DNA from 2 places in the Reyranella sp. genome. Region 2 is predicted to be linked to the other one. Evidence: predicted binding sites of a transcription regulator. Region 2 holds the regulator's gene; the other holds the start of a gene.
What was found. Region 2 encodes LexA, which represses DNA repair genes until DNA is damaged. Its sites were predicted from a motif close to TGTTCNNNNTGTGTTCNG; they were not measured.
Positions count from the first base shown of each region.

Region 1: ACQY8M_RS06390 (YifB family Mg chelatase-like AAA ATPase) is a predicted target of LexA. The motif match lies at 2,627-2,644, and genes of this name have one in related genera.

Region 1 covers NZ_OZ257242.1:1,319,827-1,324,194, forward strand. The annotation lists gene ACQY8M_RS06375 (acyl-CoA dehydrogenase family protein) at 1-293, opposite strand, end outside; gene ACQY8M_RS06380 (flavin-dependent oxidoreductase) at 348-1,604, opposite strand; gene ACQY8M_RS06385 (Bug family tripartite tricarboxylate transporter substrate binding protein) at 1,601-2,557, opposite strand; gene ACQY8M_RS06390 (YifB family Mg chelatase-like AAA ATPase) at 2,663-4,240, shown strand; gene ACQY8M_RS06395 (hypothetical protein) at 4,326-4,368, shown strand, end outside.
Region 2 covers NZ_OZ257242.1:5,052,673-5,057,040, forward strand. The annotation lists gene ACQY8M_RS24600 (class II aldolase/adducin family protein) at 1-689, opposite strand, end outside; gene ACQY8M_RS24605 (Bug family tripartite tricarboxylate transporter substrate binding protein) at 700-1,671, opposite strand; gene lexA (transcriptional repressor LexA) at 1,780-2,523, opposite strand; gene ACQY8M_RS24615 (molybdopterin molybdotransferase MoeA) at 2,632-3,849, opposite strand; gene moaC (cyclic pyranopterin monophosphate synthase MoaC) at 3,974-4,368, opposite strand, start outside.

The sequences.
Region 1 (4,368 bases), 3.7 Mb from region 2:
GGCGAGGCGCAATGGATCGCCATCGGACCCAGCATCGAATACCCGGCCGCCTCGAAGACCAGCGCCCGACCGACCTGGTTCAGGCCGCGGCCGCCGAATTCCGTCGCGACATGGGGTGCGAATACGCCGGCTTCCCGGGCGAGGTTGTTCAGCTCGATCCGCAGCTCGTCGGTCGGTCCGTGCGACGTCCAGCGCGGGTCTTTCTCATAGGGGATGACCTTGGCGACGACGAAGGCCTTGGTCTTCTCGGCAAGCTCGACGAACTCGGTCGGTGGGGCGAAGTTTATGTCCATGCCGGACAGTAGCATGCTCGGCAGCGAATGATCATGGTCAACGGACCGCGGCAATCACACGAAGCTCGGCCGCGTCCGCAGCGTCTCGCGATCGAAGCCGGAGATCTTCTTGTAGCGCTCGAGGATCGCCTCCAGCTCGGCCATCGGAATGAGCTCCTCGAGGCGGTCGAAGCGCTTCCCGCCGGAGCGGTTCCAGACCTCGCGCAAGATGGCATCGGGCGGATCGGTGCGGTTGGTGAGGACGACCTTGGACGTCGCCGGATTGCGCACCGCCTCGTAGGCGGTGAGCGCGGCCGGCGTGGCGCCGAGCGTCTTGATCCGGCCGGTGAGGAAGCGCGCGTCGACGATCGCTTGGCCCGCGCCGTTGGACCCGCGCGGATACATCGGGTGCGCGGCGTCACCCAGGAGTGTGATCCGGCCGAAGCTCCAGCGCTCCAGCGGGTCGCGGTCGACCATCGGATATTCGAGGATCTCCGCGGTCGCCTCGATCATGCCGGTGATGTCGAGGAAATCGAACTTCAGCCCTGCGAAGGCCGGCATCATATCCTCGAGCCGGCCGCGCCCGGTCCAGTCCTGGCGCACCGCCTCGGGCCGCTCCAGCTCGGCGACCCAGTTGATCAGCGGTTTCCCGCCGGTCTCCGGCGCGCCGCGGCGGACCGGATAGATCACGGTCTTGCCGACCGTCATCCAGCCGGTCGAGATCATGGTGTCGCCGCCGAGGAAGGGCGGCCAATGCACCGCGCCGCGCCACATGTTGACGCCGGAGTATTTCGGCGGGCCTTCGTCGGGGAACAGCTGGCGGCGCACCGCCGAATGGATGCCGTCGCAGGCGATCGCGACCTTGCCGTGCGTGAAGTGGCCGTTGTCGAAATGCAGGGTGGCGCGCGTGGCATTCTGGTCGAGGCGCGTGACCTTGTGGCCGAGCCGCACCGCGTCCTCGCCCAGCCGCTCGCGGGTGGCGTCGAGCAGCACCCTGTGCAGATCGGCGCGATGGATCGAGAGCTGCGGCCAGTCGTAGCCTGCATAGCGGCCGCGGGCGTCGCTGATGATCGGCTGGCCGTGGCGGCTGTAGTAGGCGAGCGTGCGCGTCTCGATGGCGTGCGCGGCGAGCCTGTCGGCGAGGCCCAGCTCGGAGAGCTCGCGCATGGCATGCGGCAGCAGGTTGATGCCGACACCCAACGGATGAATCTCGGGCGCGGCCTCGAACACGCGGCACGAGATGCCGGCCTGGTGGCAGCTGAGCGCCAGGGTCAAGCCGCCGATGCCGCCGCCGACGATCAGCACATCGGGGGAGGAGGTTGGGGCGCTCATTCGGCAACGATCCCGCGGCTGGCGACGATCTCGGCCCAGCGCTTGCGGTCACGCGCCACGATTGTTTCCAGCGCGTCCGGCGTCGAGGTGGTCGGGACCATGCCTTGCGCCTCGAAGATGGTCCTGGCGTCGGCACTGCCCAGGATGTCGGAAACCTCGCGATTGAGACGCTCGACCAGCGGCGTGGGTGTGGCCTTCGGGGCGAACAGGCCGTACCACATGTCGACATCGGCGCCGACCAGGCCGGCCTCGATCAAGGTCGGCACGTCGGGCAGCTGCGGCTGGCGTCGGGGACTGCCGGCGGCGATCGCCTTCAGCTTGCCGCCGCGGATGTACTGGGCCGAAACATGGACCGGCAGGAACATGTAGCCGATCTGGCCGCCCAGCAGGTCCTGAACCGCACCGGCCGTGCCCTTGTACGGTACGTGCAGCAGCTCGATGCCGCTCGCCTGCTCGACCAATGCCATCGACAGGTGATGCGGTGTGCCGACACCAGGGCTGCCGTAGGTCAGCTTGCGCGGGTTGGCCTTCGCGGCGGTGACCAGCTCGGCCAGCGTATTTGCCGCTTGGGCGGGGTTTGCGACCAGCACCAGCGAGCCCCAGGCGGTCAGGCTGATCGGCGCGAAGTCGGTCACCGGGTCGTAGGGCAGGTTCTTGAACAGGCTGGCGTTCATGACCAGCGTGTTGACCGAGGACATCAGGGTCAGTCCGTCGGGCTTGGCACGCGCGACCTGCTGGCTGCCGATATTGCCCGAGGCGCCGGGGACGTTGTCGACGACGACCGGCTGGCCGAACCTGGGCGACAGTTTTTCTGCCACGAAGCGGGCGACGATGTCGGGACCGGTGCCCGGGGTGAAAGGCACGACGATACGCACCGGCTGGTCGGGCCAGGCGAAGGCTGCCGGCGCTGCCATGACGCCCGCGACGAGCGGCAGAAAGGAACGACGATACATGGCCGGCATTCAATCAGCCGGCTCGGCGCGCGTCGATACAACTTACACGTGTTTTACTTTATCGTAGATCGTTCTATACTTGTTCTTGTTGGGACAGGAGATGTCATGCAGGCACGGGTGCAGACGGTAGCATTCCAGGGCGTAGAGGTGGTGCCGGTCGATGTGCAGGTGATGATCGCCCCCGGCACCCTCGCCTTCGCCATCGTCGGGCTGGCGGACAAAGCGGTCGGCGAAAGTCGCGAGCGGGTGCGCGCGGCGTTGCGGGCGCTTGGGCTGGCTCTGCCGCCGCAGCGCATCGCGGTCAATCTCTCGCCGGCCGATCTTGCCAAGGAAGGCAGCCATTACGACCTGCCGATCGCGCTGGCGCTGCTCGCCGCGATGGGTGTGATCGCCAGGGAGAGCCTGTCGGGCCTGGTCGCGCTGGGCGAGCTGGCGCTCGACGGCTCGCTGTCGCGGGTGCCCGGCGTCCTGCCGGCCGCGCTCTATGCCTCGCAGAGCGAGCGCGGCGTGATCTGTCCGGCGGCCTGCGGTGGCGAGGCGGCGTGGGCCGGCGAGCATGTCGAGATCGTTGCCGCCCCATCGCTGCTCGCCCTGATCAATCATCTGCGCGGCCAGCAGACCCTGCTGCGGCCGCAGTCCGTCGCTGCGGACGACACGGCCAAGTACCCCGATCTCGTCGATATCAAGGGCCAGGAGACGGCCAAGCGCGTGCTCGAGGTTGCGGCGGCCGGGGGCCACAATCTCTTGATGATTGGCCCGCCGGGCTCGGGCAAGTCGATGCTGGCTGCGCGCTTGCCCGGCCTGCTGCCGCCGCTCGAAGCGGACGAGGCGCTCGAAGCCACGATGGTGCGCTCCCTGGCCGGTGAGACCGGCGACGGCAAGCTCTCCCTGCGCCGCAGCTTCCGCGATCCGCATCATTCGGCGACCTTGCAGGCGCTGGTCGGCGGCGGTCACCGCGCCCGGCCGGGAGAAGTGTCGCTCGCGCACCATGGAGTGCTTTTTCTGGATGAATTGCCCGAGTTCAACCGCACTACGCTCGAGGCCCTGCGGCAGCCGATGGAGACCGGAAGAGTGACTGTGGCGCGCGCCAATGCACATGTGACCTATCCGGCGCGGTTCCAGATGGTGGCCGCGATGAATCCCTGCCGCTGCGGCCAGAATTGCCGCCGCGGCCCGCGTTGCGGGCTCGAGTACCAGGGCAAGCTGTCGGGCCCTTTGCTCGACCGTATCGATCTCTGCATCGATGTCCCCCGGGTCGAGGCCGCCGATCTCGCCTTGCCGCCGCCGGCCGAGAGTTCCGCCGATGTCGCCGCGCGCGTGGCGGCGGCGCGCGCCGTCCAGCGCGAACGGTTGGCGAAGCTCCGGTCCACGCTCACGGAGGTCGAAGCGGAGCCCAGTGCCGGCCTGCTGTCCGACTGGGCGCGCGGCTGGTCGAGGCCGCGGTGCAACGCCGACACCGACGGCAAGCTCCTCGCGGCGATCGCCGAGCCCGACGCCGAAGGCCGGGCGCTGCTGACCCGCGCCGCCGAACGGCTCGGCCTGTCGGCCCGCGCCTGGCATCGCACCTTGCGGGTCGCGCGTACGCTCGCCGATCTCGACGGCTCCGATCCCGTGCGGCGGCTGCATATCGCAGAGGCGTTGAGCTATCGCCGCCAGGAGCCGCGGAACATTCTGGCAGCCTGACGCGACGCCGTCTCTCATCCAGCAATGGTCCGACCGAAGGCTAGCTCCAAATCGCGATCTCGACGCCAGGATCGGCATCACGTCAATGATCGGTGTCAATGACATCGCCTCCGAGGTGTTCATCCTGG
Region 2 (4,368 bases):
TCGTCGGTGACGGTTTCCGGCGTCCTGCCGTTGGCCGCGCACAGCATCTCGACGATGATGTTGCGCTTGATCTCGCTCACCAGCACGCAGGTGCGGTGATAGGCCTCCGACACGGTGCGGCCGAGCACCGTGAAGCCGTGGCGCTTCATGATGATGCAGTTGGTGTCCTGGATGAACTCCTTGATCGGTCCGACATCCTCTTCGACGTTGATGCTGGCCGGCAGGTAGTGTGCGGGCTTCTGCATCAGGTAGCCGTAGGTCAGGCTGTACGAGTTGATCTTTTCATAGCCCGCCGCCATGAAGGCGATCATCTCGTCGTGGTGGAGATGGATCACCGCGTTGACGTCCGGCCGCAGGCGCAGGATCTCGCGGTTCATCTGGTGGCCGACGGTGGTCGCGCGTTCGCCGGCCAGGATCCGGCCATAGGGGATGTCGGTGATGACGAGGTCGTCAGCCTCGACTTCCTCGAGGCTGATGCCCTGGGGCTTTGCGTAGCACACGCCGTCGGAATGGTTGGGATGGGCGACGCGGATCACCATGCCGCCGACGCTGCTGTTGACCAGGCCGCGGTTGGCGATCCGGTGAGCGTAGGTGACGTAGTCCTTCACAACCTTCGGATCGAACGAGACGCTCGGGTCGGGCGTCAGCTCGTTGACGCGAAAGGCGAGGGCGGGGCTGCCATCCATCATGATCGGGCTCCTATTCGGGCTTGATGCCGAGGCGATCGGCGAGGTCGCGCCACTGCTTCGTCTCGCGCGCCATGGTCGCGCCGAAATCGGCCGGCGTCGACACCACCGGCTCGACATCGATCGCGCGCAGCCTGCCGCGGCCGGGATCGGCGAGCAGCGCCTGTGCCAGGATCTTCTGGACGCGCTCGGCGATCTCTGGCGGCAGGCCGGGCGGCGCCACGATGCAGTACCAGAACACGTCCTGGAAATTCCTCACGCCGAGGCTGTCGAAGGTCGGCACGTTCGGCACCGCAGCCGACGGTCGTGTGACCGCGAAACCGGTCAGGCGGTTCTCACGCACCAGCCCGGCCGAGCCCGAGGGATTGTCGAGCATCACCGCGACGGTGCCGTTCATCAGGTCGGGATAGACCGCGGCCGCGCCCTTGTACGGCGCATCGATCATCTTGAGGCCGGCGATCTGCTCGAACTGGCGCGTCAACAGATAGCCCAGCGTCGAGGGGCCGAGCGAGGCGCAGGCGACCTTGCCGGGCTGTGCCCTGGTGTTGGCGATGAAGGTCGGGAGGTCCTTGGCGCCGGCGGCCGGTCCCCCGATCAGAATGTAGGATGTCGTGCCGATCATCGTGACCGCTGTGAAGGACTTCACCGGATCGTAGGGCAGGTCCTTGCGGAACACCGGCGCGGCGGCATGGCTGCTCGAGGTCGCGATACCGAACGTGTAGCCGTCGGGTGCGGCTTTGGCGACGATGTCGCTACCGATCGTCCCGCCGGCACCCGGCTTGTTCTCGATGACGATGGGCTGCCCAAGTGCCTCCGAGAGGTACTGCATGGCAATCCGTCCCGTGGCGTCGGTGCCCCCTCCGGGCGGCAAGGCGACGATGCAGCGGATCGGTCGGCTTGGCCAGGTGTCGGCGCGCGCGATGGCCGGAGCGGCGAGGGCGGCAGCCGCGCCCGTCAAAAGGAGACGACGCGTATATTCGGTCATGGACACGTTTGAACACGTGTCTCGCGGAGGCGCAACGGGTGCGCTGGGAGCGCGGCTCTCCAGAGCCGCTCATGATCATGGCGGCTCTGGAGAGCCGCGCTCCCAGCATTAATGATAACGGCGATAGAGGCCCGCGAGGCGACCCTGGATCTTGACCCGGTCGGGTCCGAAGATGCGGGTTTCGTAGGCGGCATTGGCTGGCTCGAGCGCGATCGAGGCGCCCTTCTTGCGCAGGCGCTTGAGCGTCGCCTCGCTGTCGTCGATCAAGGCGACGACGATCTCGCCCGACTCGGCCGAGTCGGCGCTGCGGATGATGGCGATGTCGCCGTTCTGGATGCCGGCCTCGACCATCGAATCGCCTTGCACCTCGAGGCAATAGTGCGCGCCCGAACCGAGCAGCGAGACCGGCACGTCGACGGTGGTGGAATTGTCGCGCAGCGCCTCGATCGGCGTGCCGGCGGCGATCCGGCCGTAGAGCGGCAGGCTGAGCGCCTGCGCCTCATTGGCCGCCAGAATGGCGCCGGCCAGCGGCATCCGCTCGCCGCGCACGATCTGCGGCACGAACCCTTCGCGTGGCTCGGCCATGCCGCGGCGCGAGTCGAGCAGCGGCGTGACGTTGGACGCCGGCATGGCAGCCGCCTCCGGCAGCTTCAACACCTGCAGCGCGCGCGCACGATGCGGCAGGCGGCGCAGGAAGCCGCGCTCCTCCAGCCCGGTGATCAGGCGGTGGATGCCGGACTTCGACTTGAGCCGCAGCGCCTCCTTCATCTCGTCGAACGACGGCGAAACGCCGCCCTCGTTGAGGCGCTTGTTGATGAACAGGAGCAATTCGTTTTGTTTGCGGGTTAGCACCGTCTTCTCCCCGGAACGCTTACCAGATTTCGGAACAAATCCCGAAACCCGACACATGTTCTAGTTTAGTTCTGGGGATTGGTCAACTTTTCCCAGGAACACTGGGGATCAATAGCCACCGGGGAGAACAGAAAGATCCACAATCCGCACGGTGTCACCGGCCTTCTTGGCCGGATCGTGCGGTGGTCGGATGAGCAGGGCGTTGCACCATGCCAGGACCGACAGCATCGAGCTGTCCTGCACCTTGTGGGGCTCGACGGTCAGGCTGCCGTCGGGCTGACGTGTCGCCAGGGAGCGGACGTAGTCCTGCCGTTGGTCGTTGGCCTTGACGTCGACCGCGAGGCGCGCCGGGACGGTCGCCGGCAAGTCACCGGCCTGGCCCATCATCCGCTCCATCGCGGGTTTCAGGAACAGCAGCGAACAGACCATGGTCGAGACCGGGTTGCCCGGCAGGCCGAGCACGCGGGCGCGGTCCCTGGCGGCGAACATCAGCGGTTTGCCGGGGCGCATCGCGATCTTCCAGAAATCCATCGCGAAGCCCTGCGCCATCAGCGCGTCCTGCACCAGATCGTGATCGCCGACCGAGGCGCCGCCGAGTGTGATCAGGATGTCGTGCTGCGTGCCGGCGGCGATGCGGTCCTGGATCAGTGCCGCGTCGTCGCGTGCGATGTCGAACAGGGTCGGGTCGCCGCCCCAGCCTTTCACCAGGGCCGCCACGGCGATGCCGGAGGAGGAGACGATCTGGTTGCGGCCGACCGGCTCGCCCGGCATCACCAGCTCGTCGCCAGTCGAGAGGATCGCCACCCGCGGCTTCCTGTGCACCGTGAGCCACGGCAGGTTCATCGCCGCGGCGAGGCCCACGTCGCGCGTGGTGAGCGTGCGGCCGGCCGCCAGTGGCGACTCCCCGGCACTGAAGTCGAGGCCGGCCTTGCGGACGTGCCGGCCGGGGATCGGCGCTTCGAGAATGGTGATCCTGTCGCCGTTGGCCTGGGTGTCTTCCTGGATGACGATCGAATCCGCCCCCATCGGCAGCGGGCCGCCGGTGAAGATGCGGACGGTTTCGCCGGGCTTCAGCGCGTGATCGTACGACCCGCCGGCGGCCGCTTCACCGACCAGGGTGAGCGTCGTCGGCGCGGCCGGCACGTCCTCGCCGCGCACGGCGTAGCCGTCCATCGCCGAGAGAGCGGCGGGCGGCTGGGTGAGGCGGGCCGTCGGCGCGACCGCCAGCACGCGGCCGGCCGCGTCGGCGATCGACACCATCTCGGCGGGCAGGGGGGAGGAGAAGGCCGCGATCACGCGGGCATGGGCTTCCTTGACGCTCAGCATGGCGCACCTACGCTTATCAAAGCAAAATTGTCATCCCGAGCGGAGCGAGGGATCTTTAAAGCCAAGAGCAAAGATCCCTCGCTCCGCTCGGGATGACACTGGGCTTGTACGGGCGAGTGGAGCGTCATGAGCGGGCGTCGAATGTCCCCGACTTGCCGCCCGACTTGTGCAGCAGTTTCACCTCGGCGATCACCATGCCGCGGTCGACCGCCTTGCACATGTCGTAGACGGTCAGCGCGGCGACCGAGGCGGCGGTAAGGGCTTCCATCTCGACGCCGGTACGGCCCTTCAGCTTGCAGGTCGCCTCGATGTCGACGGCGTTGCGCGCCTCGTCGAGCGCCAGCGTGACGCTGACCGAGGAGAGGGCCAGCGGATGGCACAGCGGGATCAGGTCGGGGGTCTTCTTGGCGGCCATGATGCCGGCAAGCTGCGCCACCGTCAGCACATCGCCCTTGGCGGCCTTCTTGTCGCGGATCAGCCTCAGGGTCGCCGGCTGCATGAGCACCGTGGCTTGCGCCA